DNA from 2 places in the Streptomyces sp. x-19 genome. Region 1 is predicted to be linked to the other one. Evidence: riboswitches for the same ligand, from Rfam matches in the RefSeq annotation. Region 1 holds a riboswitch; the other holds the start of a gene.
The links. A riboswitch is a leader RNA that binds a small molecule or an ion and turns the genes downstream of it on or off. The one in region 1 is predicted to bind cyclic di-AMP.

Region 1 (4,202 bases):
CGGCGAAGGACTCGGCCTCGTCGGCGGTCCAGCCGAAGACGTTGCCTCCGAGGCAGAGCGGGGAGACGGACAGCGAACCGAGCGACTTGGGCGTGGGGGCGGAGCTCTGGGCGTGTGTCACGGTCATGCTCCGTGCCAACGCCCGGGTACGCGGAGTTGTTCCCTCCGCACCCGCCCGACCGCGGGGAGTCGTTCCCCCGCGGCCGGGCGGCCGGCTCCGGCTCCGTGCGCCCGTCAGACCGTGACCCCGCGGTCGCGCAACCAGGGCAGCGGGTCCGTCGGGGCGCCGGCGTCCGGGCGGACCTCCAGGTGGAGGTGGGGCGTGGTGGCGTTCCCGGTGGCGCCGACCCGGCCGATGACGTCGCCCGCGTGCACCCGCCCCGTCGTCTTGACCATCGAGGACAGGTGGCAGAACCAGAGCTGCGTGCCGTCGTCGAGGGTGAGGACGATGCGGTAGCCGTAGCCGCCGGCCCAGCCCGCCTGGGTGAGGGTGCCGTCGTGCACCGCCCTGACCAGCGTGCCGGTCGGGGCCGCGAAGTCCTGTCCGGTGTGGTCCGCGGCCCAACGGTCGCCGGCCTGCCCGAAGCCGGTGGTGAGGGTGTACGAGGAGACCGGGGCGACGGCGGTCCCCGCCCCGTCGGCGGGCCGGTCGTCCGACGCCGCCGGGCGGGCCCGCGACGCGGGCGCAGCCGGCTCGGCCGCCGCCTCGGGTGCCGTTCCGGATGCCGCGTCGGGCGCTGCTTCGTCCGCCGGGCCGGCGTCCGGTCCGGCGTCCGCATCGCTGCCGGTCTCGGCCTCCGCGGCCCCCGGTCGGCCGTCGGCCTGCTGGAGGATGCGGTGGCGCAGCGCCTCGGCCGGCCCCGCGCCCGGTGCGCCGCCCGCGGTGGCGTCGTCGCCCTGCGGACGGGACGCGGCGGGGCCGACCGCGGGGGCGGAGGCCGTCGTTGCGGAGTCCGTGCCGGCGGGCGTCGCGACGGGCGCGGCACCGGCGTCGGCCGTGCGGGGGCCGGCGTCCTGGAGGGCCCCGGTGGCGTCGTCGACCACGCCACCGGGGTCCGGCACCGATATCGGCACCGGCGGCCGGTCCTCGGCCGCGGCCACCCCGCTCGCGCCGACCGCCGCGATCACGCCGACGCCCAGCACCGTGCCGCCGCGCGCCAGCCCGCCGCTGCGCTGCTTGGCCACCCGGTGCTTGCCGCGGACCGGGCGGGCCGATGCGTCGCCGGCGTCCGACTCGTCGGCCGGCGGCCATCCGTCGCCGGCGTCCGCACCGGCGGGGCCGGCCGACGGCTCGGCGCCGCCCGGCGCGCCCTGGGGCGAAGGCTCCGGCGTCAGCAGGTCGTGGGAGAACACCTCACCGGGGGACCGCTGCCCCGGAAACTGGCCGTACGGCGAGGGGTCTTGGGGCGCTCCAGCGGGAGCTCCGCCGTCGGTCGGGCCATCGACAGCGGCGAATGCGCTGACGTCGTCGGGGCCGCTCACGGCAGTGGGGGCGGGAACGCCGGCGGGGTCACCGACGGTCGTGGGAACGGTGAAGCCGGCGGGGCCGCCGAAGCCGACCGGGCCACCGAAGTCGGCGGGACCACCGAGGCCGTACGCGGACGGAGCATGGGGGGCGGGCCTGTTGGACGCCACGGGGGCGCACTCCTTTCCTTCCTTCTCGCCTACCGGGTTAGCTGACGGGTTCGGAGCAGGAAGGTCTCCTACCGGCACCCCCTGGCGAGAGGCGCCCGATTCACCCCAAGGTGGTGGTTCCCCGGTTCCCTCTACTCAATTCCCTGCAATTCCAGGCGGATCCGACAGGACCCCCGGAACCGGCCGATCCGGGCGACCCGACTCGGGTCGAGGACGGGGGTCGCGCCGTGCGGAAAGCTGGCTCGGGCGGGTGGCTCAAGGGTCGTTCTGGAGGTGCGGGAACAGCGCGTGCAGGATTCGGCGTCGGCGCGCGGTGCCGCCATTGGCGACGGCTGGGACGACCGCGCTCCGTTATCGGACAGTAATAGAGACGGTGCGGGAAATCCAAGCGTTCCCACGAATCCGCGGGGGTTCCGCAAGCCCCCCGAAGAAGCTCTGGCGTGGACTTTTGCCCCCAGTCTGACCGCAAACAGGGCGAGTTGGCGCGGCATCGCCAAACGATCTCGCGGCGATTGTGCACCAGTCGTTATGCGGAGGGACGCCCCGCAGTTACGGAACGTGAGGGCGGTAACGTCGCCTCATGGTCGTCAACGTCGCGAACACCGGAAGCACCGTCAACACCCCACGGGACGTGGCGGTTCGGTACCGGGAGTTCTCCTGGCACGAGGCGCGGGGCCGGTCCGACGCGCACGAGGAACTCTCCGCCCGGATCGGCCAGGACGACGAGATCTGCGAACTGCTGGCCCGTTCGCTGCCCTCGGGGAACAAGCAGCAGCCGAACCTGCTGCTCGCCGCGGTGCGCTACCTGGACGGCCCGCACGCCGAGTCGGGGCCGCGCGGCGAGGCGGCGTACGGGCGGTGGCGCGAGTGGACGGTCCGGCACTGGGACGAGGTCCGCGCGGTGATCATGCGGCGCGCGACCCAGACCAACGAGCCGGCCCGCTGCGCCGCGTTACTGCCGCTGCTGGCCCGTCTGCCGCAGCCGCTGGCCCTCCTGGAGGTCGGGACGTCGGCGGGGCTGTGCCTGCACCCCGACCGGTACCGCTACCGGTACGTCCCCGACGGACCTCCCAGCCCCCACGGGGAGCCGGTCGAGGCCGGCGCCCCGGACGGCCCGGTCGCCTTCACCTGCCGCACCAGTGGGGTCGCGCCCTGGGACGACGGCGCGACGGTGCCGCCCGGCGCGCGGCCCGAGGTCGTCTGGCGCGGTGGCATCGACCTGGAACCGCTCGACCCGGTCGGGTCGCCGGACGACCTGCGTTGGCTGCACGCCCTGGTGTGGCCCGGCGACGAGGCCCGGTCGGCACGGCTCACGGCGGCCGTCGAGGCGGTCCGGGCGTCGCCGCGGCCCACGGTGGTGCGCGGCGACCTGATCGACGAACTGCCGGCGCTGGCCGCCCGGGTACCGGCCGGGGCGACGCTCGTCGTCTTCCACAGCGCGGTGCTGCACTACCTCCCGCCGGCCCGGCGCGAGGAGTTCGCCGGGCTCGTCCGGTCGGTGCTGGCCGAACGGGACGGCCCGGGTCACTGGATCTCCCAGGAGCACCACGGCGTGCTGCCGTGGATCACCGCGCCGGAGCACCGGTCCCTCGGGCCGGGGGACCCGATGTCGCTGACCCTCGCCCTGGACGAGCGCCCGGTGGCCCTGACGGGGCCGCACGGCCAGAGCGTGCACTGGTTGCGTCCGCCGCTGCCGTAACCCGGCCACCCCGCCCGTTCACCGACGCCCCGCGCTACGCCTCCAGGGGCCGCTGGACCGCCAACAGGGCCATGTCGTCGGCGGGGCCCCCGCCGGTGTGCCGGGCGACGTCCTCGACCACCACGTCCAACAGGTCCCCGGGGCCGCTGAATTGGCTGCCGCGCAACCGGGCGCACGGGTCGTAGAACCGCCCGGCCCGGTCGCGGGCCTCGGTCACCCCGTCGGTGAACAGCAGCAGCAGCGCCCCGGCGGGGAAGAACGTCTCGTCCGCGCGGTCGGGCCACCCGGCCACGTCGCCCAGTCCCAGCGGCAGCGCCGCCGTGTGCGGGGGCAGCTCCCGTAGGCCGCCGTCCGGGGTGAGCAGCAGGGGGGACGGGTGGCCGCGGTTGAGGATGCGCAGCACGGACTGGTTCCCGGCGGGGACCTCCGCCAGGACGGCCGTGGTGAAGCCCTCGTCCTGGTCGAGGCCGGCGCGGCGCCCGCCCTCCCGTTCGATCGCCCGTTCCAGCCGGCTCGCCACCGCCTCCAAGGTGGCCTCCTGCTCCGCCGCCTCGCGGAAGGCCCCGACCACGACGACCGCGGCCTCGACGGCCTCCAGCCCCTTGCCCCGGACGTCGCCGACGATCATCCGCACGCCGTGCGGGGTGTCCTGGATGGCGTGCAGGTCACCGCCGATGCGGGCACCGGCCCGGGCACCCACGTAGCGGGCGGCGACCGCCAGGCCGGCGAGGGTGTCGGGGGGCGCCGGCAGCACGGCCCGTTGGGCGGCCTCGGAGACGTCGCGCACGGAGGCGAGCCGGGCGTCGCTGCGCCGGACGACCCGGTTGATGCCGAGCGCCATCAGGGCCACCACGACGACCGTGATCGC
Region 2 (4,202 bases), on a different contig from region 1:
ACTCGCCCCGGGCGGGCCGAAGACGGCCGGGCGGCCGGCGCCCGTGACCGCGGAAGCGTTTCGGCGGGAGCGGCCCGGCGCTCCTATCCCGGACGGGTCGCGCCCGCGAAGGGCAGTCGGTCGATCGGGGCGATCTCGACGGGGGTGCCGGCGTGCGGGGCGTGGATCATCTCGCCGCCGCCGATGTAGAGGCCCACGTGGCTGATGCCGGCGTGGAAGAACACCAGGTCCCCGGGGCGGAGCCGGGGCCAGTCGACGCGGGTGCCGGAGGTGATCTGCGTGTAGGTCGTCCGGGGCAGGGTGACGCCGCCGGCCCGCCACGCGGCCAGGGTCAGCCCGGAGCAGTCGTACGCGGCCGGCCCCGTCGCGCCCCAGGCATAGGGCTTGCCGAGGGCGGCATGGGCGAAGGCCACCGCGCGGGCGGCCCGGTCGTCCACGGGCGGGACGGGGGCCGCGGGCACGCCGGGTACCAGCGGCGCGGTGCCGGCGGCGGGCGTGGGCGGTGCCAGGTGCTCCGGGGCGCGTTCCAGGGGGGTGGCGGCCTCGGGGGCCGGGGAGCGTTCCGCGGCGGTCGCGGGACGGCTGCCGACACGGCGGACGCTGCCGAGGCGGCGGGCCCAGCCGGTCACCGCGGTCGCCTGGTGGCTGCCGGTGCGCTCCAGCACCGTGGCGCCGTCCAGGTAGCGCTGCGGGTCCGCGGCGAGCAGCAGCCCGCCGCGGGTGCTGCGGGCGGGGTGGGTCCGGGCCGGCGGGGGTGCGAGCGGCGGCCGCTCTGTGGCCGTGTGGTGCGACGCCATGGCGGCCGTCACTTCCTTCCCTGCGGGGCGAATGCGACCGGTGGGGTGCGGGTCCGGTCGTCTGCAGGAGGAAGCTAGGCCCGGGGTCACGGCGTCGAACCCCCTTGCCCGGCATTGTCCGTTTCCGAGCGGCCGCCGCGCGGGGATGACCGATCGACGGTCGGCGGGAGGCCGGGAGCGGTGGGCCCTGACCGAAGCCGGCATCACGGGCGCCCTGCCGGAAAGGGCGTGCTATGGGGCGGATACGATCCAGCACTATGGACGTAGTAATCAATGTCTTCGTCGCCCTGCACATCATCGGCATCGCCTCCCTGCTGGGTGGCTTCCTGACCCAGATGAAGGCCATGGGCGCGGGCACCGCCCGCTTCGTGCCGGCCATGCTGCACGGCGCGCTCACGATGCTGGTCACCGGCATCGTGCTGGTCGGTCTGAACCAGATGCAGGACCACTCGCTCAACAACATCAAGATCGGCATCAAGATGGCCGTCCTGGTGGTGATCCTGGCGCTGGTCTACGTCAAGCGCGACGAGGAGAAGCTCCCCAAGCCGCTCTTCGGCGCGGTCGGCGGGCTCACCATGCTCAACATCTTCATCGCGGTGCTCTGGACCTGAGCACCCCGGCGCCCCGGCCCCGGCCCGACGGCCCCGGCCCCGGCACCCGCCCGGCGGCCCCGGCGCCGCACCGCCGCATCAACGGCTCACCGCGCGGTCATCCCGCTCCGTACTTCCGGAGGCGGCGGATGACCGCGCGGTGGCGTGTGGGGGGTGGCTGTGGGGGGTGGGTCCGTCGCGGACGCGCGGTGCGCGCCCGTCCACCGGCTAAGCGGGCCGGACGCTGCCGTAGATCGGCATGCCGTAGATCGACTCCACCCGGACGCTGGCGCCCGGGTGCGGGGCGTGGATCATCTCGCCGCCGCCGATGTACATCCCGACGTGGCTGATGTCGTTGAAGAAGAACACCAGGTCGCCGGGTTGGAGATCGCTGCTGGAGACCCGGGTGCCGACCTTGACCTGGTCCCAGGTCGTCCGCGGCAGGTCGACCCCGGCCGCCCGCCACGCGGCCTGCGTCAGCCCCGAGCAGTCGTAGGAGCTGGGCCCGGTGGCGCCCCAGACGTACGGCTTGCCGATCTGGGCGCGGGCGAAGGCGATCGCCTTGCCGGCCTTGGTGGAGTACGAGCCGCCGTCGGACGTGCCGCCGCCGGAGCCCTGCCCGGAGCCGCCGCCACCGGGCTGCTGCTGCCGCTGCTGGGCCTCCTTGCGGGCCTGCTCGGCGGCCTTGCGCTGGGCCTCGGCCTCCTTCTGGCGCTCCAGTTCGGCCAGCCGCGCCTTCTCCTGGGCGGTCAACCGGGACAGCAGCTGGCGCGCCTCGGCCAGCTTGGCCTGAACGTTTCTCTTGTTCTCCTTCAGGGACGTCTGCGACTGCTGGAGGCTCTCCAGGCTGCTGGTGGCCTGGGCCCGCTGGCGGGTGGCGGCCGCGGCCTGTGCCTGGTAGTCGGTGATCGCCTGCTTCTGCTGGGCGGTCAACTGCTCCATCAGGTGGTTGCGGTCGACGAACTGCTGCGGGTCCTTGGCGAGCATCAGCTGGGCGGTCGGGTTGATCCCCCCGCTCTGGTACTGCGCCGAGGCGAACGCGCCCAGCCGGCGCCGGGACTCGTTCATCTTGTCCGCGCGCCGGGCCGCCTCATCGAGCAGACGGTTGACCGTGCGTTGTTGGCCGTCGGCCTTCACCTTGGCGCCGTTGTACTTCTGGGTGGCGACCTCGGCCTGCTGGTAGAGGTCGTCGACCTTCGTCTTGACCTCTTCGATGGAGGGCTGGGGCGCCTTGGGGGCCGCGTTCGCGGTCTGCGAGAGCAGGGTGACCGAGGCGAGGGCGGCGGTGGTGAGCCCGGTCGCCGTACGACGGCCGCCGGGGGTGGCGAGTATGGGGGTGCGCGGCTTGCGATGGGACGCCAAGGCCGGCGACTCCTTCCGTGGACCGCCTACCGGGTTAGCTGTCGGGTTCGGGCGGTCTGCTGACGGAAGGCTTGCCCTACGGCTGCTGCGTCCGCCTGGCGGCGGGCGCACCGGTCGATTCACCCCGGTGGTGCTGGTGGGTCCCCGGCTCCGGGTGCCTCGCGGCGGGACCGGACTCGGCGGGGGCGGCCCGTGCGAACGCTGTCGTCCGCGGGGACTGCGGGCTGCCCGAGCGAGACCGTAGCCAACTCGTGTGGCCCCTGTGAAGGCTGGTGTTCGATATGCCCGAAACCTTTTCGTGACCTGAACGCGAGCGGTGCCGGTTTGCGGGCAGAACGGACACGGTAGCGCCCGCGGCGGAGCGGTGCCGGCCAATCCGGCACTCCGGGACCGGTTGTCAGTGCGGCGGCCTAGACTCGGTGGGCGATGAGCAGCCTCTTTGACGACAGCTTCCTGGCGGATCTCGGCCCCCCGGACGAGGAGCCCCCGCCGCCGCCCGAGGACGAGCCCGGCCCGGCCCCGGAGGAGGTCCCCGCCGACCTCTTCGGCGGGCGGTTCGACGCGCCCGTCTCCAGGGAGTCGTACTACCGCGACGGCGCCGCCCGCCCGGCCATCGACCCGGCGGCGCTCCTGGAAGGGCTCAACGACCAGCAGAAGGCCGCTGTGGCGCACAGCGGCGGCCCGCTGCTGATCGTCGCCGGCGCCGGCTCCGGCAAGACCCGGGTGCTCACCCACCGCATCGCCCACCTGCTCGCCGAGCGCCACGTCCACCCCGGCCAGATCCTCGCGATCACCTTCACCAACAAGGCCGCGGGCGAGATGAAGGAGCGCGTCGAGGAGCTGGTCGGCCCGCGGGCCAACGCCATGTGGGTCTCCACGTTCCACAGCGCCTGCGTGCGGATCCTGCGCCGGGAGTCCAAGCGGCTCGGCTTCACGTCGTCCTTCTCGATCTACGACGCGGCCGACTCCAAGCGCCTGATGGCCCTGGTCTGCCGCGATCTGGACCTGGACCCCAAGCGCTTCCCGCCCAAGTCCTTCAGCGCGAAGGTCTCCAACCTCAAGAACGAGCTCATCGACGAGGAGAGCTTCGCGGGGACGGCCGCCGACGGCTTCGAGAAGACCCTGTCCCAGGCGTACGCGATGTACCAGGCGCGGCTGCGCGAGGCCAACGCCCTGGACTTCGACGACATCATCATGACGACGGTCCACCTGCTCCAGGCGTTCCCGGACGTCGCCGAGCACTACCGCCGCCGCTTCCGCCACGTCCTCGTCGACGAGTACCAGGACACCAACCACGCCCAGTACACCCTCGTCCGCGAGCTGGTCGGCCCCTCCCCCACGCTCGGCTCCGCTCGCGCGGGGGGACCCCCATCGGTCGACATCCCCGCCGCCGAGCTGTGCGTGGTCGGTGACGCCGACCAGTCGATCTACGCCTTCCGCGGCGCCACGATCC

Region 2: another riboswitch for cyclic di-AMP. It lies ahead of ACLJT4_RS02985 (NlpC/P60 family protein); the one in region 1 lies ahead of ACLJT4_RS40225 (peptidoglycan DD-metalloendopeptidase family protein).

Annotation. Positions count from the first base shown of each region.
Region 1 is NZ_JAJPWK010000042.1:18,871-23,072, forward strand. Features, by position in the region: gene ACLJT4_RS40220 (aldo/keto reductase) at 1-127, opposite strand, end outside; gene ACLJT4_RS40225 (peptidoglycan DD-metalloendopeptidase family protein) at 235-1,635, opposite strand; cyclic di-AMP (ydaO/yuaA leader) riboswitch at 1,647-1,803, opposite strand; gene ACLJT4_RS40230 (DUF2332 domain-containing protein) at 2,216-3,334, shown strand; gene ACLJT4_RS40235 (PP2C family protein-serine/threonine phosphatase) at 3,369-4,202, opposite strand, start outside.
Region 2 is NZ_JAJPWK010000001.1:627,369-631,570, reverse strand. Features, by position in the region: partial or broken gene ACLJT4_RS02995 (C40 family peptidase) at 84-431, opposite strand; gene ACLJT4_RS02990 (hypothetical protein) at 1,055-1,408, shown strand; gene ACLJT4_RS02985 (NlpC/P60 family protein) at 1,616-2,749, opposite strand; cyclic di-AMP (ydaO/yuaA leader) riboswitch at 2,757-2,926, opposite strand; gene pcrA (DNA helicase PcrA) at 3,176-4,202, shown strand, end outside.